One region of the Streptomyces telluris genome, then DNA from elsewhere that is predicted to be linked to it. Evidence: riboswitches for the same ligand, from Rfam matches in the RefSeq annotation. Region 1 holds a riboswitch; each other region holds the start of a gene.
The links. Region 1 has a riboswitch for cobalamin ahead of metE (5-methyltetrahydropteroyltriglutamate--homocysteine S-methyltransferase). Riboswitches for the same ligand answer to the same signal wherever they lie in the genome.
Positions count from the first base shown of each region.

Region 2: it holds a riboswitch for cobalamin, as region 1 does, so the genes downstream of both, nicT (Nickel transporter NicT) here and metE (5-methyltetrahydropteroyltriglutamate--homocysteine S-methyltransferase) in region 1, are expected to answer to the same signal.
Region 3: it holds a riboswitch for cobalamin, as region 1 does, so the genes downstream of both, NQU55_RS17045 (cobalamin biosynthesis protein) here and metE (5-methyltetrahydropteroyltriglutamate--homocysteine S-methyltransferase) in region 1, are expected to answer to the same signal.

Region 1 covers NZ_JANIID010000001.1:458,268-464,860, reverse strand. Annotated here, with positions in the region: gene NQU55_RS01880 (hypothetical protein) at 1-2,414, shown strand, start outside; gene NQU55_RS01875 (hypothetical protein) at 2,485-2,697, opposite strand; gene NQU55_RS01870 (hypothetical protein) at 2,868-3,152, opposite strand; gene NQU55_RS01865 (hypothetical protein) at 3,242-3,592, opposite strand; gene NQU55_RS01860 (hypothetical protein) at 3,808-4,200, shown strand; cobalamin riboswitch at 4,282-4,491, shown strand; gene metE (5-methyltetrahydropteroyltriglutamate--homocysteine S-methyltransferase) at 4,671-6,593, shown strand, end outside.
Region 2 covers NZ_JANIID010000004.1:261,865-268,457, forward strand. Annotated here, with positions in the region: gene NQU55_RS07270 (MAB_1171c family putative transporter) at 1-221, shown strand, start outside; gene NQU55_RS07275 (cytochrome P450 family protein) at 480-1,691, shown strand; gene NQU55_RS07280 (hypothetical protein) at 1,921-2,520, opposite strand; gene NQU55_RS07285 (APC family permease) at 2,532-4,094, opposite strand; cobalamin riboswitch at 4,306-4,523, shown strand; gene nicT (Nickel transporter NicT) at 4,555-5,715, shown strand; gene NQU55_RS07295 (MFS transporter) at 5,819-6,593, opposite strand, start outside.
Region 3 covers NZ_JANIID010000014.1:56,505-63,097, reverse strand. Annotated here, with positions in the region: gene NQU55_RS17055 (putative cobaltochelatase) at 1-1,323, opposite strand, end outside; gene NQU55_RS17050 (cobyric acid synthase) at 1,362-2,909, opposite strand; gene NQU55_RS17045 (cobalamin biosynthesis protein) at 2,939-3,904, opposite strand; cobalamin riboswitch at 4,033-4,152, opposite strand; gene NQU55_RS17040 (hypothetical protein) at 4,517-4,768, opposite strand; gene NQU55_RS17035 (inorganic phosphate transporter) at 4,788-6,032, opposite strand; gene NQU55_RS17030 (class II aldolase/adducin family protein) at 6,183-6,593, shown strand, end outside.

The DNA of each region.
Region 1 (6,593 bases):
AGGACACCGGCCGTGCCGTGCTGACGGACAGGATCCTGCAAGTGCTGCCGCGGGCGCGGCGGGAGGCCGAGGCCCGGCGCATGGCCGCGCAGGCCCGCGAGCGCGGGGCCGACTGGCGGACGGTCCTGTCTGCGCTGTCGTACCTGCCGGTGGCGGAGGTCCGCGAGGAACTGCTGGCCGCCGCCCGGCGCCCGGTTGCCGAGGACCGGGCGTACGCGTACGGGCTGCTCGTGCGCAACGCCGCCCTCGCCCGCGACCCCGCCGTCGTCACGGAACTCCTCGCCGGCCTGGGCCGGCTGCGCAACGACCAGGAGCCGGTGCGGTCCGCCGCCCTGACAGCGCTCGCCGCCGTGCACCCCTCGCTGTTCGCCCCCGAAGCCGCTCCCCACCTGGACCGCCTCGCCACGTACGCGATCGAGGCGCGGGACTTCTCGTGGTCCGAGAAGACCGCCCTGCGCTCCCTGGCCCACGCGCTGCTGCGCGAACACGGCGCCGCCGGGGAGGGCGGCGAGGAGAGCGAGCCGGCCGCCTGGTCGCTGCGCACCCTGGCGCGGCTGCCCGGCTCCGCCCACGCCCCCGTGCCCCTGCGGCACGGGCAGGAGCACCGGATCTTCGAAGCCCGCCGTCCGTCGCTCGAAGCGGCCGCCGACCGGGCGGACTTCGCCGGGACGCTGGAACTCGCGGGCTCGCTCGGCGAGCGCGCTTACGGCGTACCGGGACTGCAGGCCCTGCTGCGGCGGGCGGTCGAGCACGGCGGCCCCGGCGACGCCCGCAGCGCCGCCTCGTACTGGCTCGGCGACCCGCGGACGCGCGAGGCCCGGGTCACCGAGCTCATCGCGCTGGACCCGTCGGCCGTCACCCTCCCCGCCGTGGAGGCGGTACTGGTGCGCCGCCGCACGGACCTGCTGGACGCCGCCCTGGGCGACACCCCTCCCTACGGGCGCTTCCTCACCAAGGACAGCCACTGGCTGCCGCCGGTCCGCCGGGCGACGGCGTACTGGCTGCCGCGCCATCAGGCCGCCGCCGCACGGCTGCTGGAACGCGCGGCCGGGGATCCGACGCTCACGACGCACCAGCGCGTGCGCGCGATCCGGCTGGCCGCGTGCATCCCGGAGTACGGCACCGAGCTGCTGGTGCGCCGGGCCGGCGACGGCGACGTGCCGCTGGCCGAGGCCGCCCTGGCCGCCCTCGCGTGGACGGACACCCCGGGGCGGCACGTGCGGCTCCTGCTCTCGCACGCCGGCGGGGACCGGGCCCGGGTCGCGATCACGGCGGCGTCCCGCGCGGCCCGGTTCGTCGCGCCGTCCGCCCTGGCCGGGATGCTGCGCGAGCTGCTGACCGCGGCCACCGGGGTGAAGGTGACCAGCCGGAAGGAGGCCGCACGGCTCGCCGCCACGGCGCTGCCCGCGCCCGAGGCGGTGGCCCTCCTGGCCGAGGCGTGCACGCTCCCGGGCCAGCACCACGACGTGCAGGCCACCTGCGTGGCGTTCACGACGGACCTGCTCGCGCACGAGGAGGCGTGGGGGTTGCTGGAGACCGCGGCGAGCGGGCGGAGCGAGCTGCGGACGGCCGTGCTCTCGACCGTGCCCCGCCGGCTGCCGGCGCGGCACCGGCGCCGCTACGCGACGCTGGTCCGGGCCGTGTGCGACACCGACGACGCCGAGGTGGCACGCCAGGCGTACGCGGCGCTCGGCCGGTGGTCGCCCTGGACGCCCGAAGCGGCGGACGTCCTGGTGGCGGCCGTCACCGACCTGGAGAACAGGACGAGCTGGAGCCACGCCGCCGAGGCGCTGTGCGACGTCGTGGTGCTGGCGCCGTCCGGGTCGCCGGACCTCGCCCCGCTCATGCGGGCGTTCACGGCTCTCGTGGACGCCGACGCCCTGCCGGACGCGCCCGACGCGGAGCCCGGCCGCGACCGGCCCGCCCGCGCGCGCATCCGGCGCCTGGTCACCGGCCTGAGCGGCAGGAGCCGGTGGCACACCCGGGCTCTCGGGGAGGCGGCGCCGGCGGTCGCCGAACTCCTCGCGGGCTCGGGGGAGCACGTTCCCGAAGCGGTCGAGCTGATGGTGCGGGTCCTCGACCCGGCCGCCGCGCCGGAGGTCCTGACGGCGCAGCTGGAGCGCCTCGCCCGGCTGCACGAGGGCCGGCCCGCGCTCGCGGCGCGCACGGCCGGCTCCCTCGCCGGGCGCTTCGGCAGCCGCGACGGCAGCGACGAGGCGCTCGCCCACGCGGCCCGCTCCCTCGCGGACGACGGGGACCTTGCCACCGGGCTGTTCGCGCTCGCGCTCACCTCGCTCGGGGGCCGCCGCACCGGCTGGTCCGCGCCCTGGCGCGAGCAACTGCGCTCCCTGCGCCGGCACCCCCACCCGGACGTACGCGACGAGGCGCTGGCCCGGGTGACGGCCACGGAATGAGACACCGCGCGGGGGGCGCGGGCCGTGCCCCGGGCTCCCGTGCTCCCCGTGCTCCCCGTGCTCCCCGTGCCTACGAACGCCCTTCGACGACCCGCCGGGCCGCCTCGCTCTCCGCGGCGGCCGGCGAGAGCTCGCTCAGCGTGTCGAGGTCGGTGTCCTCCCGCAGTTCCTTCTCCCAGGCGGCGGCCAGCTTCTCCTGCTGCGCGCGCGGTTGCCGGCCGACCTCCTCGCGGTGAGCCGGGCTCAGGGCGCCAAGGAATCGCTCGACATCGTCGGTCGGCATGGGTTCTCCCTCGTCAGCGTCGACGGGCATCCCCTTCCCGGCGCCGGGAGGCCACCGACGGGCCGGGCCCGCCCCTTCACCTGAAAGGGGACGGCTCCGGCGTCGGCAGGCGGAGCACGCGGCCGCCCGCTCCCGGTGCCGGGAGCGGGCGGCCCGCGGAGCGGCTCCGGCTACTCCTGCCGTACGTACAGCAGCAGACGGGCGAAGAGGCCCGGCCGGGTCGGCGGCGCGCCGCGTGGGGCGGCCGGTTCCGCTCCCGCGACGGGGATGCTCGCGCCGGGAGCGGCGGGAGGCTTCTCCTCGGCCAGGGCGGCGGGGTCCGCACCGTGCGAAGGGCTCGTGGTGCCCGGAGGGTGCTCACCGTCGGTGGAGGCGGGCTGGGGGTCTGGGCCGTGGGCGCGGTAGGCCTGGGCGCGCAGATACGCACTCAGGACACGCGCGGGATCGAGGGGCATGACGTCTCTCTGCTCTCGTGCCTGCCGGTAGTGAAGGGAGTTCCGCACGCGCGCCCGCTCCGGACGGCCGGGGGCGGGCGCGGGCCTTCTCAGCAGCGCAGGACGTCGTTGCGCGCGGGGCCGGCGGACGCCGCGGGGCCCTCGGGGCCGGCCGGGGCCGACAGCGGGCGGGCCGGGGTGGCCGGCAGGACGGACGCCCGGAAGGGCGGGAGGCAGGAGCGCCGGGAGGGCGAGACCGAGGAGCGGGGCGAACGGGTGTCCGCGACGCAGTCGTCGGTGGCGGCGAACTCCACGGAGACGGAGCTCTCCTCCGGGCCGGGGCCCAGGGCGTAGACCGTGCCGCTCCCTCCGGAGAACAGCAGGAGGACGGAGACCAGCACGGCGACGGAGGCCCGCAGGGCGGGCCTCCACGGCAGCGGCTCAGGACTCCACAGGTTCATGCACTAAGCGTAATCAGTCAATTACTTTCGGCGCATTCCACCGTTCGGGTGAGGCCGTTGAATCGGACGCTGCATCTTCGTGCGGGAGCCGGGTACCTGGCCCGGATGGTCGCACAGCCCGCGCCAGAGCCCCCGGGCGCGCCGTACGGTCGGAGCAGGGCCTCCCCCGCTCGGCGGCGGGGCCCGGACACGGCCAGGACGGCGAAGGAGGAGCAGTGACGGATGCCCGGGAGAGTGCGGACCACGTCAGCGTGCATCTGACGGACTGCGGCCACCAGGACGCGGGCGCCGTCTTCGGCGTCCTCGAGGCCGTCTTCCCCGAGGCCGGGCCGCCGCGCGGCGAGACCGGGCCAGGCACCCCCGGCGCCGGCCCCATGATCTGGTGCATGAGCGTCGACACCCGCACGCGCACCGGCGCCGACGCGGTGCAGCCGGAGGGGACGCCCCTGTCGGGCGCGGTGACCGCCGACCTCTTCGGCGCGGCGGACCCCGTCCGCCAGGTCAAGGAGGAGCTCGAACGGGCCTTCGCCGTCGAGCACCGGGGGCACGTCTCCGGCGAGCACGAGATGGAGCTGCGCCTGCGCCTGGCCACGCGAACAGGCTCCTGAGGGACGCCCGTTCGCGCGTCGCGTGTCCCACACCACAGTCCGGTATCCGAACAGGTCTGTCCGTGGGCCCGTCCGGCACCATATGGTGGCGGTGCAGCTGGTTCGCCCTGCTCGCCAGGCAGGCGCGTCGTAAGAGGGAACCCGGTGGGAATCCGGGACTGCCCCGCAGCGGTGAGCGGGAACGACCGCCGTCATACGCACTGGATCCATACGGATCCGGGAAGCGACGGCCAGTAGGTGCCATGTGGCGTGCCCGCGAGTCCGAAGACCTGCCGACTGCCCGTGCGCTGCCGAGCGCACGGAGATCCCGGTGACCTCGAGGGCGGGTCGGCGCATACATCAGGCGGGCACGGACGGCGGCGCACACGCGACCGCATCCGGCAGCAACCCGCCCGGTTCCGTCGTTCCTTCGCGCCTTCCGCCCGTCCCCCGGGGTCATGGACGCACGCACGCTCGCGAAGGAGAGTTCCGTGACCAGCAAGTCCGCAGCCGCGGCAGCCCAGGCCACCGTGTACGGCTACCCCCGTCAGGGCCGCAACCGTGAACTGAAGAAGGCGATCGAGGGGTACTGGAAGGGCCGCGTCACCGCCGGCAGCCTCCGGGACACCGCCGCCGCACTGCGCCGCACCAACTGGCAGCAGCTGGCCGACGCCGGCGTCCACGAGGTGCCCACCGGCGACTTCTCGCTCTACGACCACGTCCTGGACACCAGCGTCATGGTCGGCGCGATCCCCGCGCGGCACCGCGCGGCCGTCGAAGCCGACTCCCTCGACGGCTACTTCGCCATGGCCCGCGGCACCCAGGACGTGGCGCCGCTGGAGATGACCAAGTGGTTCGACACCAACTACCACTACCTGGTCCCCGAGCTCGGCCCCGACACGGTCTTCACCCCGGACTCCACCAAGCAGGTCGCCGAGCTGAAGGAAGCCCTCGCGCTCGGCCTGACCCCCCGTCCGGTCCTCGTCGGCCCCATCACCTACCTGCTCCTGGCCAAGGCCGCCCCCGGCGTCGCCGCCGACTTCGAACCGCTCACCCTCCTCGACCGGCTGCTGCCGGTGTACGCCGAGGTGCTCGCCGACCTGCGGGCCGCCGGGGCGGCCTGGGTGCAGCTCGACGAGCCCGCCCTGGTCCAGGACCGCACCCCCGCCGAGCTGAACGCCACCGGCCGCGCCTACCGCGACCTGGGCGGCCTCACCGACCGGCCCCAGCTGCTCGTCGCCTCCTACTTCGACCGGCTCGGCGAGGCCCTGCCCGTCCTCGCCAAGACCCCCGTCGAGGGCCTCGCCCTGGACTTCACCGGGCCCGCCGCCGCCAACCTCGACGACCTCGCGGCCGTCGGCGGACTGCCCGGCAAGCGCCTCCTGGCCGGCGTCGTCAACGGCCGCAACGTGTGGATCAACGACTTCGAGAAGTCCCTGTCCACCCTCGGCACCCTCCTCGGCCTCGCCGGCCGCGTCGACGTCTCCTCCTCCTGCTCCCTGCTGCACGTCCCGCTGGACGCGGCGGCCGAGCGGGACATCGACCCGCAGATCGTCCGCTGGCTCGCCTTCGCCCGCCAGAAGACCGCCGAGGTCGTCACCCTGGCCCGCGGCCTGGCGCAGGGCACCGACACCATCGCGGCCGAACTGGCCGCCAACCGCGCCGACCTGGCCTCCCGCGCCGGCTCCGCCATCACCCGCGACCCGGCCGTGCGCGCCCGCGCCGCGGCCGTCACCGCCACCGACGGGCGCCGCTCGCAGCCGTACGCCCAGCGGGCGGCCGCACAGCGCGCCCACCTCGGGCTGCCGCTGCTGCCGACCACCACCATCGGCTCCTTCCCGCAGACCACGGAGCTGCGCACCGCCCGCGCCGACCTGCGCGCCGGACGGATCGACGAGGCCGCCTACGAGCGGCGCATCGAGGCCGAGATCCGCGAGGTCATCTCCTTCCAGGAGAAGGCCGGCATCGACGTCCTGGTGCACGGCGAGCCCGAGCGCAACGACATGGTGCAGTACTTCGCCGAACAGCTGACGGGCTATCTGGCCACGCAGCACGGCTGGGTGCAGTCGTACGGCACGCGCTACGTCCGCCCGCCGATCCTCGCCGGCGACATCTCCCGCCCCGAGCCGATGACCGTGCGCTGGACCCGCTTCGCCCAGTCGGTGGCGGGCCGCCCGGTCAAGGGCATGCTGACCGGCCCGGTCACCATGCTCGCCTGGTCGTTCGTCCGCGACGACCAGCTGCTCGGCGAGACCGCCCGCCAGGTGGCCCTCGCCCTGCGCGACGAGGTGAACGACCTGGAGGCCGCCGGGACGTCGGTCATCCAGGTGGACGAGCCCGCCCTGCGCGAGACGCTGCCGCTGCGCGCCGCCGACCACGCCGGGTACCTCGCGTGGGCGACCGAGTCCTTCCGC
Region 2 (6,593 bases), on a different contig from region 1:
TCGCCGCGCTCGTGGAGGCCGCGGCCCTGCGCCGGGGCCTGCAGAACCAGATCACCGGGCACGTCCCCGCCCCGCACGCCGACAGCGTCGTCGTGACGGTCAGCGCCGACCCGGCGGAGGAACACGAACACCTGGCCCTCGTCGCCGACGTCTACCACGATCCGATGGTCGACGCCGTCCTCGAGGAACTACGGGAGATGAGCGCGGCACGCCGTTCCTGACGGCGTGCGGCCCATGGACGAGGCGGCCCTGGACGGGGGTCAAGGCCGCCTGCGCCACAGGCCGGCGCCGGGTCCGTCACCACGACGGATCCGGCGCCGCCCGTGCGCGTCTCCTTCGGAGGGGTTCGCCCCGGGCGCCGGTGAGCCCACGTGGCGGGTTCCACGCACAGGACTCCGTGCACCGGCTCCGCATCCGCCCCCGCCCCTGCCCCGCCGTCCTCCAGCACCGGACGGTTTGATCTTCTAGAGTCGGGCGCCATGCAGAACTCCACCGCCTCCGGGCTCATGACCGACCCGCACGGCACCTACGCCAGGCTGCGCGAGGCCGGCCCGGTCCACCGCATCACCGGCCCCGACGGACGGCCCGCCTGGCTGGTGACCCGCTACGACGACGTCCGCCGGGCGCTCGCCGACCCGCGGCTTTCCCTGGACAAGCGCAATGCCACGCCGGGCAACTACGCCGGATTCAGCCTCCCTCCGGCGCTCGACGCCAATCTGCTCAACATGGATCCCCCGGACCACACCCGTATACGCCGCCTCGTGGTCAAGGCCTTCACCCCCGGCCGCGTGGAAAAGCTCCGCGCACCGGTGCGCAAGGTCGCCGGCGAACTCCTGGACGCCGTCGAGGCCGACGGCCGTACGGACCTGCTGGCCTCCTACGCGGGCCCGCTGCCCATCACCGTCATCTGCGACCTGCTGGGCGTACCGCAGGAGCAGCGACCGGACTTCCGGTCCTGGACGGACGCGCTGATCACGCCGGACCCGGCGCGGCCGCACCTGATGAAGGAAGCCATCGGCAACATGATGCGCTTCTTCACCGACCTCATCGCGAGCAAGCGCGCCACCCCTGGCGACGACCTGCTGTCCGACCTCATCGCGGTCCGCGACGGCGACGCGGGGGACGGGGCGGACGGGGCGGACGGGGCCGACCGGCTCTCCGAGGACGAGTTGTCCTCGCTCGCCTTCCTGATCCTCTTCGCGGGCTACGAGAACACCGTCCATCTGATCGCCAACTCCGTCCTGGCGCTGCTGGACCACCCGGCCTTGATGGACTCTTTGCGAGCGAATCCGGCCGGACTCGGAACGGCCGTGGAGGAGTTCATGCGGTGGGACGGGCCCGCGGCCCTCGCGATCCGCAGGTTTCCGCTGGAGAACGTGGACATCGGTGGGGTGACCGTGCCGGCCGGGGAGACCGTCCTGCTGTCCCTGGCGTCGGCCAATCGTGACCCTCATCACTTTTCCGAGCCGGATCGGCTGGATCTGAACCGTGATCGTTCCGGTCATCTCGCACTGGGCCACGGGATCCACTACTGCCTCGGCGCCCCGCTGGCCAGGATGGAGACGGAAATCGCGCTGGCAGCGCTGCTGGAGCGGTTCCCCGGGCTCGCGCTCGACGGGGCGCGGGAGAATGTCGCCCGGCGGCCCTCGATCCGCGCGAGTGGCCTGATTTCGCTCCCTGTTCGCTGGTAGTCAGCAAAGCCGAACAGGTTTTTGGTGCATAACCCATCCTTGATGAGGTAGAACTGTCATCGAGCCCGCCCGGTGTGCATCCCCCGTCGCACCGGGCGGGCCTTCGAACCCTCAGGCCGGTTCTCCCGGTTCTTCCGGCGCGCCCGCCGCGGCGACCACAGCAGCCGCAGCGGTCGGGGCAGGCGCAGGGACCGTGGCAGTCGCAGCGGCCGGACCGGCTCGCGGTGGATCAGACCGTGGTGGCAGGGAACTTCAGCAGGGCGACCGCCGCGAGCATCTGTATGCTCACCGCCGCCACGGCCTTGTGCGTGGGCAGGTGGTGCTGACCGCGGATCAGCAGGGTGGCGAAGGCGTAGCCGAAGGCCGAGGTGATCCAGGCGGCCGCCCGTACGGGGAAGGACTCCCCGGGCAGGCACGCGTCCAGGGCCAGGCGCGGCAGGTCCGTCGCCCAGAACACCACCACGAACAGCGTGACCGTGGGGCCGAACTTGCCGTTGCCGCCGAGCCGGCGGGCGATGGCCTGGGTGGCGATGCCCAGCAGCAGGCTGGCCAGCACGAGCACGACGTCGGCTATCGCCATGGCCTCCAGGGCCAGGGCCGGGCCCACGCGCCAGCCCTCCCAGAACGAGTCCTTGCCCAGCGTCCCCAGCGCTCCGCAGAGCAGGCACAGGAACGCCGCCGCCCCCCACACGCTCCGGTCCCGCGCCTCGTCCAGGATCTCGACCGGGCGGTACCACAGCCCGAAGAAGAGGCGGTGCCAGTACAGCCTGCGGCGGGCGGCGGAGGCGTGCGGGGCGGGAGGCGAGTGAGGGGAGGCAGAAACAGGCATGGGTGCAAGTATCACCGCTCGGCGGGCACCCCGGTGTCCGGGTCGGCGTCCGGCGCCTCGCCCGACCTGGCGTCGGGGACCGCACCCGCGGCGACATCGGGGGTGGTTCCGGGTGCCGACCCGGCGTCGGCGTCCGGGTCGGCGCCGTGCAGGTACTCCTCGCTGATCTCCCGCGGCCCGAACGGCCACACCTTCTCGTAGCGCGACCAGAGCACGAAGGCCACGCAGCCCGCCCCGACCCAGGCCAGGGACCATTCGATGGGGTGCCGGCCGGGCGAATTGCGGTCCGCGTAGCCGTAGATGACGAGCCATCCCACCAGCGCAACCAGGCTCGGCAGCGGGTAGAGCCACATGCGGTACGGGCGCGGCAGGTCCGGCTGGCGGCGGCGCAGCACGGTCACGGCCAGCACCTGGGCGAGGGCCTGCACGATCACCATCACGGACGTCAGCAGCTGGATCAGCGTGGCCAGGTCGGTATGACGGCCGATCAGGAACCCTGCTCCCGTGATGACTCCCATGGCGGCCAGGCCCAGCGCCGGGAAGCGGTGCCTGGGATGCAGGCGTCCGAAGGGGCGGAAGAAGACCTTCTCCCGGGCGGCGTCGTAGGGCACGCGGGAGCCGCCGAGCAGCCCGGCGAGGACCGAGGCGACGGCCGTGACGAGGATGAGCACGGTGACGACCCGGGCGGGCCCCTTGCCCCAGGCCTCCTCCAGGACCGCCGAGGCGACGGACGAGGACGCCGTCGAGGTGGGGTCGAGCATCTGCTTCCAGTCGATGACGCCGAGCGTGCCGATCTGCAGGAGCAGGTAGATGGCCATGATGCCGAGGATGGAGAAGACGATGGCGCGCGGCAGGGTGCGCCCGGGGTTCTTGATCTCGGCGCCCATGTACGCGGCCGTGTTGTAGCCGAGGTAGTCGTAGATGCCGATGGTCAGGCCCGCCGCGAAGCCGATCCAGAAGTGGTTGGTCGTCAGCTCGAAGGCGTCCGCGGGGTAGGTGAAGGCCCGGCCGGGGCTGAAGTGGGTGAAGGCGGCGAGGATCACCAGCACGACGGAGGCGATCATCACGCACCACAGCACGACCGTGATCCGCGCGATGTTCTCGACGCGCCGCCACAGCACCAGCACGATCAGCGCGATGACGGCCAGTCCGGTCAGGTCGCCCTGTGCCTGCCCCATGTCCGGCCACAGGTAGCCCAGGTACTGCACGAAGCCGATGACCCCGGTGGACATGCCCAGCGGGATGAAGAGCATGGCCGTCCACACGAACAGGAACGGCATCAGCTTCCCGGTGCGGTACTGGAAGGCCTGGCGCAGATAGACGTAGCTGCCGCCCGCGCCGGGGAGCGAGGCGCCGAGCTCGGCCCAGATCAGCCCGTCGGCCAGGGCCAGCACCGCGCCCGCGACGAAGCCGATGACGGCCTGCGGGCCGCCGAAGGCCGCGACCATGAGGGGGATGGTGACGAAGGGGCCGATGCCGCACATCTGGCTCATGTTGATGGCGGTGGCCTGGAACAGTCCGATGCGGCGCACGAAGCCGACCCGCTCGTCCGGCGATGGTTCCGTCTCTGCCATGGCGGTCGGCCCTTTCTCGCGCCGGACGGGGTCCGGCTGACCTGATTGTCCGTCCAATGCACTGGTAGCACCGGCGTGTCGCAACCGTCCACCGTTCCGGCACCGTCCGGGGGAACGGTTGCGCCCGCGCCCCTGCCCGCGCCCCGCCCCGTTCACGATCCGCCGCCCTCGATTGCGAGATCTTTGCAACTGCAGAACCTGTGCACAACCGCTAAGGTGGCCCGGCCGTGGTGTTCGGGAAGACCGGTGACGGGCCCTCGTGGTCCCAGTCCGGAGCGGCCCTCGCCACTGTGATCGGGGAGTGACCGTCCCGTTCCGCGCGCTCCCCACGGCGCGCGGAGCCACTGGCCGCAGCCGGCTGCCGGGAAGGCGGGGACGGGCGCGAACGGACCCGTAAGCCAGGAGACCGGCCACGGCATCTCGCAAATGGTCCACGAGGTGCTGGAGCGTTCAACCCAAGATGTCCCGTCCTGCTGATTCCCCCGGTTCTCCCGGTTCTCCCGGTTCCCCTGATTCCCCCGGTTCTCCCGGCCCCGGTCCCGCGCCCGCCTTCCGCTGGCGCCGCGAGGACACCGTGCGGACCGCCGGTCTGCTGGCCGTCATAGCCGCCCTGCACGTCGTCGCGTTCGGCGTGCTCTACCTGCTCGTCGTCCCCAACCACTACACCGTCGGCTCGAAGGTCTACGGGGTCGGGCTCGGCATCACCGCCTACACCCTCGGCATGCGGCACGCCTTCGACGCCGACCACATCGCCGCCATCGACAACACCACCCGCAAGCTCATGGCGGACGGCAAGCGCCCGGTCTCCGTCGGCTTCTGGTTCGCGCTCGGCCACTCCAGCGTCGTCGTCGCGATGGCCGCCCTGGTGGCCGGCGGCACCCAGCTCGCCGGGCGGCTGATGGACGAGGAGTCCACGGCCCACCAGACCCTCGGCGTCGTCGGCACGACGGTCTCCGGCGGCTTCCTCTACCTCATCGCCGCGCTCAACCTCGTCGCCCTCGCCGGCATCCTGCGCATCTTCCGCGCCATGCGCGAGGGCCGCTACGACGAGGCCGAGCTGGAGCAGCACCTGGACTCGCGCGGCTTCATGAACCGCATCCTCGGCCGCTTCACCCGCTCCATCACCCGGCCGGGGCAGATGTACCCGCTGGGCTTCCTCTTCGGGCTGGGCTTCGACACGGCCACCGAGGTCACGCTGATGGTGATGGCGGGCAGCGGTGCCGCCGCGGGCCTGCCCTGGTACGCGATCGTCTGCCTGCCGCTGCTGTTCGCCGCGGGCATGAGCCTGTTCGACACGCTCGACGGCACGTTCATGAACTTCGCCTACCAGTGGGCGTTCTCCAACCCGGTCCGCAAGGTCTACTACAACCTCACGATCACCGGCCTGTCCATCGCCGTCGCCTTCCTCATCGGCACCATCGAACTGGTCGGCGTCCTGCACGAGAAGCTGGAGCTGGACGACGCGGTGACCGGCTGGATCGCCGGGCTGAACCTCGACAACGTGGGCTTCGTCATCGTCGGCCTGTTCGTGGTGGTGTGGGCCGTGGCGCTCGGCTACTGGCGCTTCGGCAAGGTCGAACAGCGCTGGGCGGCCCGCACACAGGCCGCGGCCGAGAGCTGACGCCGGGCCGGCCCGGTCCCGGCGGGGCCGGTCCCGCCGGGGCCGGGGCCGGCAGGGTCCGGCTCGACCGCAGGGCCGGGCCCTGCCGCGGCACCGGCCCTGCTCAGACGGCGCGGGCGGGCGCCTCCGCGGTCTCCTCCCGCGCCGCCGGGACGAGGTGCGCCTGCCCGGCGAGGATCACCAGGGCGCCCACGGCGAGCCCGGCGACCCCGCACGAAGCGGCCCACGTGGGCCCCGCCGTCTCCAGCACCGTGCCGACGACGGCCGACCCCAGCGCCACGCCCGCCGTCATCAGCGTCACCAGCCAGGCGAACGCCTCGGTGACGGTGCCCGCCGGGGCGAGCTCGCCCACCAGCACGAACACGACGGTGAGCACGGGCGCGAGGAACAGCCCGGTGAGGATCATCAGGCCGGCCATGAGCGGCGGCGCGGGCAGCAGGCACAGCAGCCCGTACCCGGCCGTGAGCCCGAGCATCAGCAGCAGCGTCCGGCGCGGCGGCGCGATCCGCCAGTGGCGCACGGCCCCGTAGGCCAGCCCGCCGATCAGCGCGCCGAGGGCGTTGAGCGCGAGGAGCGTGGGGGCGCCGCCGGGCAGGGCGTGGTCCTCCGCGTAGTGGACGACGAGGACGTTGAGCGTGCCGATGGCGACGCCCGCGCCCGTGAGGCCCGTGAGCAGCACGACCAGACCGCGGCTGCGCAGCGGACCGAGCCAGTCGCCGGAGCGGGCGGGCGCCTTCCAGACCCGGGCGGGCGGGGCGGTGGCGACGACGAGCACCCCGGCGATGCCCAGGAGCGCACCGGCCCACAGCGCCGCCGAGGGCGAGGCGACGGCCACGCCACCGGCCACCACCAGGGGCCCGCCGACGAAGACCAGCTCC
Region 3 (6,593 bases), on a different contig from region 1:
GGCCGTCCGGGCCCGCGAACGGCGGCCGTCGGCGCCCTCCCCGAGCCCGGGGACGTCGAACTTGCGGGTGCGGAAGGGGTCGGCCGCGGCGACGGCCGGCGCCTCGGGGGCCTCCCCGCGGGCGGGGGCACCCTCGGGGGCGTCCGGGCTCTCCGGGGACGCGGGCTCGGGGCCGGCCGGCCCCGGCTCCTGGCGCTGCTGCGGGACATCGGGGGTGCCGTCGGGGCCCGTGCCGTCCTGCGGGGGCTGCCCGCCGCCGTCCGGACCGCCGCCCTCGGGACCGCCGTCGGGACCGTCGTCGTCCGGGCCCTCCGGCTCCGGCTCCGGCTCGGGCTCCGGCTCGTCGTCCTCGAACCGGCCGAGGATCTCGTCGAGCTTGTCCTCGTCCAGGCCCGGCGCGTCGAAGGGGTTGCGCCGGCGCCGGTGCGGCAGCGACAGCAGTGCCGCCTGCCGCACGTCGGCCGTCGTCACGTCCGTGCGGCCCGCCCACGCGGCGAGGGCGGTCGCGGTGCGCGCGGTCACGATGTCCGCGCGCATGCCGTCCACCTCGAAGCCCGCGCACACGGCGGCGATCCGGCGCAGCGCGCCGTCGCCCAGGCGCACGGACGGCAGCAGCGCGCGGGCGGCGGCGATCCGCTCCCGCAGCGTTTCCTCCTCGGCGGCCCACTTCGCGGCGAACGCGGCCGGGTCCTCGTCGTAGGCGAGGCGGCGGCGCACGACCTCGACGCGCTCGTCGGGCTCGCGCGAGGCCGCGACCTCGACGGTCAGGCCGAAGCGGTCCAGGAGCTGCGGGCGCAGCTCGCCCTCCTCGGGGTTCATGGTGCCGACGAGGAGGAAACGGGACGCGTGACGGACCGACACTCCCTCACGCTCTACGTAGGAGGCGCCGGTGGCGGCCGCGTCGAGGAGGGCGTCGACCAGATGGTCGCCCAAGAGGTTGACCTCGTCGACGTACAGCACGCCCCGGTGCGCGTCGGCCAGCAGACCGGGCTCGAACGCCTTCACGCCCTCGCCCAGCGCCCGTTCGATGTCGAGCGCCCCCACGAGCCGGTCCTCGGAGGCGCCGACCGGCAGCTCGACCATGCGGGCCGGACGGGCGGCGTGCGCCGCCCCGTCCTCGTGCGGGCCGTCCGGGCAGCGGGCGTCGGGGGATGCCGGGTCGCACGCGAACCGGCATCCGGCGACGGCGTCGATCCACGGCAGCAGCGTGGACAGGGCGCGGACGGTCGTCGTCTTCGCCGTGCCCTTCTCACCCCGTACGAGCACCCCGCCGATGGACGGCGAGATGGCGTTGAGGAGCAGGCCCAGCCGCATGTCGTCCATGCCGACGACCGCGGTGAACGGATAGGTGGCCGAGGCCGTCAACGGGTACCCCCTGTGTTGTCGTTCCGCGCGAGCGGAGCCGGTGCACCCGGCGGTATGAACGGAACCCCCGGAGGGACCCCGTCCTCGATCAGCCGCAGCAGCGCGTCCGTGTCCGCGTGTTCCTCGATCAGATCGCCCAGCCGGTCCAGCTGTTCCTCCCGCAGCGCCGCGAAGCTCGTGTCTGGTGCCGGGACGAACGCCCGGCCCGCCGCCTCCGCGACGCGCCGCAGGAAGGCCCGCCGGAAGCCGTCGCTCTCCAGTGAACCGTGCCAGTGCGTGCCCCACACGGCGCCCACCCGGCAGCCGTCAAGGAACGCCTCGTCCCCGCCGCGGACGTCGGCCACGCCGTGGTGGATCTCGTAGCCCTCGACGGGCTCGCCCAGGGCCGTGCCCACCGGCCGCGCCAGGGTCTTCTCCGCGGCGAAGCGGATGCGCACCGGAAGCAGGCCCAGGCCCTCCACCACGCCCGCCCGGGACTCCACCTCGTCCTCGATGCGCTCGCCCAGCACCTGGAAGCCGCCGCAGATGCCCAGGACGGGGCGGCCCTCGGCGGCGCGCCGCGCCAGCGCGTCCGCGAGGCCGCGCTCCCGCAGCCAGGTCAGGGCCCGCACGGTGCCGCGGGTGCCCGGCACCACGACCAGGTCCGCGTCGGCGAGCTCCTCGGGGCGGTCCACGAAGCGGACGACCACGCCCGGCTCGGCCGCCAGCGCGTCCACGTCCGTGAAGTTGGACATCAGCGGCACCGCGCACACCGCGACCCGCAGCACGTCCGCCCCGTGCGGCGGGGCCACCACCGACTCCCGCACGGCGCCGCGCAGCGAGACGCGCAGGCCGTCCTCCTCGTCTATGCCGAGGCCGTGCGCGAACGGCAGGACGCCGAACGTCCGCCGGCCCGTCAGCTCGTACAGCATGTCCAGGCCGGGCTCCAGCAGCGTCACGTCGCCCCGGAACTTGTTGACGACGTAACCCGCTATCAGCTCCTGGTCCTCGGGCGAGAGCAGGGCCGTCGTGCCGAAGAACGACGCGAAGACGCCACCGCGGTCGATGTCGCCGACCACGACCACGGGCAGCCGGGCCGCCCGGGCGATGCCCATGTTCACGATGTCGCTGCGCCGCAGGTTGATCTCGGCAGGGCTTCCCGCGCCCTCGCAGATCACCGCGTCGTGCGTGCGCCGCAGCTCCTCCAGGCACTCCGTCACCGTTCCGAACAGCTGCTCCTGGCGGCCCGCGTGATAGCCGCGCGCACTGAGCTCGCCCACCGGCTTGCCCATCAGCACGACCTGGCTGCTGCGGTCGCCGCCCGGCTTGAGCAGCACGGGGTTCATGAGGGCGCTCGGCTCCACGCGGGCCGCGGCCGCCTGCATGGCCTGGGCCCGGCCAATCTCCGCGCCCTCGCGCGTCACGAACGAGTTGAGCGACATGTTCTGCGCCTTGAACGGCGCGACCTTGACGCCCTTGCGGGACAGCCAGCGGCAGATGCCGGCCGTCACCACGCTCTTGCCCGCGTCCGAGGTGGTGCCGGCCACCAGCAGGCCCCCGCCCAGCGGGCCCGCGGACCCGCTCCTGTCAGCCGTCACCGGCTCCTCCTCCGTGCGTACCGTGCGAAGCTTCCGACAGAGAGCCTGCCCACCACGGCCGTTCCCAGGGCCAGCAGGGACACCCGGCGCGAGAGGCGTACCGCGCGCTCGATGTCGTCCGTCGCCACCGGGCGGTTCTCCGCCCCCAGCACGGGCCGGTGCTCGACGCGGCCCGCGTACGCGAGGGTGCCGCCGAGCCGCACGCCGAGGGCGCCGGCGAACGCGGCCTCCACGGGGCCCGCGTTGGGGCTGGGGTGGCGGGACGCGTCCCGCCGGGCCACCCGCCAGGCGCCGCGCGGATCCGGGCCCGCGAGGACGGCGAGGGCCGCGGTCAGGCGGGCGCCGGGCCAGCCGGCGACGTCGTCGAGACGGGCCGAGGCCCAGCCGAAACGGCGGTAGCGGGGGGACTTGTGGCCCACCATCGCGTCGAGGGTGTTCACCGCCCGGAAGGCCACCAGCCCCGGCACGCCCCCGACGGCGCCCCACACCAGCGCGCCGACGACGGCGTCGGAGGTGTTCTCGGCCACGGACTCCACGACGGCGCGCGCGATCTGCTGCCCGTCCAGGGCCTGCGGGTCGCGCCCGCACAGGTGCGGCAGGCGCTCGCGGGCGACGTCCACGTCGCCGGCGGCGAGCGCGCCGCCGATGGCACGGGCCTCGCGGCCCAGGGAGGTGCCCCCGAGCACGGCCCAGGTGGCGGCGGCGGTCAGGGCGATGCCGGCGGGGCGGGAAGCGCGCGCGGCGCGCGACAGCAGCGCGGCACCGGCGGCGGCGCCGCCCGCGCACAGCAGGGCGTGCGCGGCGCCGTGGCCGCGGTGGTCGCGCCACAGGCGCCGCTCGACGGCCTGGGCGGCGCGGCCGAACGCGGCCACGGGGTGGCCGCGGCGGGGGTCGCCCAGGACGCGGTCACCGAGGAAGCCGAGGGCGGCGCCGCACGCGAAACCGATCGGATCGGCACGCATCGGATCAGACCGCCGTCACGCCTCGGCGGGGGGAGAGAAGTGTGCGGGGCGTTCGGTGGCGGGCGCCGGGCATGACGATGTGTCCTCACTCAGGGTCCGCGCCCTGGCTCGACGTGGCCGGCGACCAGAGTCTCCTGGCTCCCGGATCCGCGCCGCCCCGGCCTTCCGGCTCGCCGCCGTGGCATCGCGTGGGGGAGACGCTCCCCGGTGACAGTGGCGGGACCGCGCCGGATTCACACCGGCTTCCTCTGCTGTCGCCGTTTGGCTCCGGAAGTCCACCATGCGCCGCGGGCGCCGTCAACTCACCTCTGACCTGGCCGGACCCGCCGTCCCGGCTGCGCCGGGCAGCCTGGAGAGCACGGCACCGCCGGACTCCGCCGTGCCGGTCGCCCACCGTGGCGGCGGATCTTCGCGTGCGGAGGGAGCGAGGGCCCCGGCCTTCGCCGCCCGGGCCGAGCGGAACCTTCTGCAGCCGCCGCGGCGCGCAACCGTGACGCGCCTGCCCGGCGGTGCCGTGCCGCCCGCACCCGGAGGCTTCCTGCGACCCCCGGCGGGAAACGCAGCGGCCGGGACCCCCGTGGGGATCCCGGCCGGACGAGGCGGATCGCGGGGCTACACCACGATCAGGTAGATGCCGTACCCCACGGCCGCCGCGCACAGTGCGAAGCACGCGTACGCACCGGAGCGCCGCGCGAGCGCCCCCGCGCCCGCCGCCGAGTCCGCCGAACCCGCCGCCGAGTCCGCCGAACCGGCCGCGCGGGGCGACGTGCCGACGATGCCGAGGGTGAAGATGCCCACCAGGCCGACCGTCACCACGAGGCTGACGCCGAAGACCTGGCCGAGGGCTGCCCAGTCGATGTGCATGCTGTTTCTTCCTTAAGCCTTAGCTCGCCGTGGCGGCGGCAGGAGCCCGCCCGGCCTCGGGGGAGGGGGAGACCGCGGCGGCCAGGGGGCCGGCCGGCGGCGGGGCGACGGCCTGCAGGGCCGCGGTGACGACACCCGCCGGCTCGGCGTCGGTGCCGGCCTCGCGCGAATCCAGGTCCTCGTGGGTGACGGGCTTGCGGCGCGAGGCCAGCCAGATCGCGCCGGAGACGGCCAGGCCGAGGACGGCGACCGCCGCGACGCCCCAGTCGCCCTGGTCGGCGAGGAGGGCGGCGCCACCGGCGACCAGGCCCGCGGCCGGCAGGGTCAGGCCCCAGGCCATGATCATGCGGCCGGCGGTCGACCAGCGCACGACGCCGCCCTTGCGGCCGAGACCGGCGCCCATGATCGAGCCGGAGCAGACCTGCGTGGTGGAGAGGGCGAAGCCGATGTGCGAGGAGGCGAGGATCACGGTCGCGGCGCCGGTCTGCGCGGCGAAGCCCTGCGCGGGCTTGATGTCGGTGAGGCCCTTGCCGAGGGTCTGGATGATGCGCCAGCCGCCCAGGTACGTGCCGAGCGCGATGGCCAGGCCCGCGGAGACGATGACCCACATGGGCGGGTCGGCGTGCGGGGCGACGACGCCGCCGGCGACGAGGGCGAGGGTGATCACGCCCATGGTCTTCTGGGCGTCGTTGGTGCCGTGGGCGAGGGAGACCAGGGCGGCCGAGGCGATCTGGCCGGCGCGGTAGCCCTTGGCGGTCTCGCGCTCGTCGCGGCCCTTGGTGAGCCGGTAGGTGAGCCGGGTCGCGCACCAGGCGGCGATGCCGGCCACGAGCGGCGCGGCGACGGCCGGGATCAGGACCTTCATGACGACCTTGTCGGTGTTGACCGCGTCGAAGCCGACGGCGACGACCGTCGCACCGATCAGACCGCCGAAGAGGGCGTGGGAGGAGCTGGAGGGGAGCCCGGCGAGCCAGGTCAGCAGGTTCCAGACGATGGCGCCCACCAGACCGGCGAAGATCACTTCGGGTCTGATGCCGGCGGTCTCATCGATGATTCCCCCGGAGATGGTCTTGGCCACCTCGACGGACAGGAATGCCCCGACGAGGTTCAGGACCGCCGACATCGCCACCGCGGTCTTGGGCTTGAGCGCCCCGGTGGAGATGGTGGTGGCCATGGCGTTGGCCGTGTCGTGGAAGCCGTTCGTAAAGTCGAACACCAAGGCCGTGACGATCACGATCCCGATGAGAAGCGTGATGTGTTCCATTCACCCAGGCAATCAGCTCGATGGTCAGTACAGCGTGGACCGTAAAGACCCTTGGTGAACGGAAGGTGAACTGGGCCGGACTGATCAATGACGCGAACCGGAGGCGGAGCACGGATGGCGGGGCGGAAGCAAGGACGGACGGAGGGACGAATGAGAGAGAGCGAACAGATCCGCCGGGCGTGGGACGGCGTCGTGGCCACGGCCCGGCGCACCACGGCCGACGGCCTCGTGGTGGGCACCTCGGGCAACGTCTCCGCGCGCGTGGGGGACGCCGTCGTCGTCACCCCGAGCGGCATCCCGTACGACCGGCTGACCCCGCGCGACCTGGTCGCCGTCGACCTGGAGGGGCGTCCGCTCCTGGGCGACCTGGCCCCCACCAGCGAGCTCCCCCTGCACCTCGCCGTCTACCGCGCCACCGGCGCCGCCGCGATCGTGCACACCCACGCCGTGCACGCCACGGCCGTCTCCACCCTCGTCGAGGAGCTGCCGCTGATCCACTACATGGCCGGCGCGCTCGGCGGCCCGGTCCGCGTCGCCCCCTACGCCCTGTACGGCAGCGAC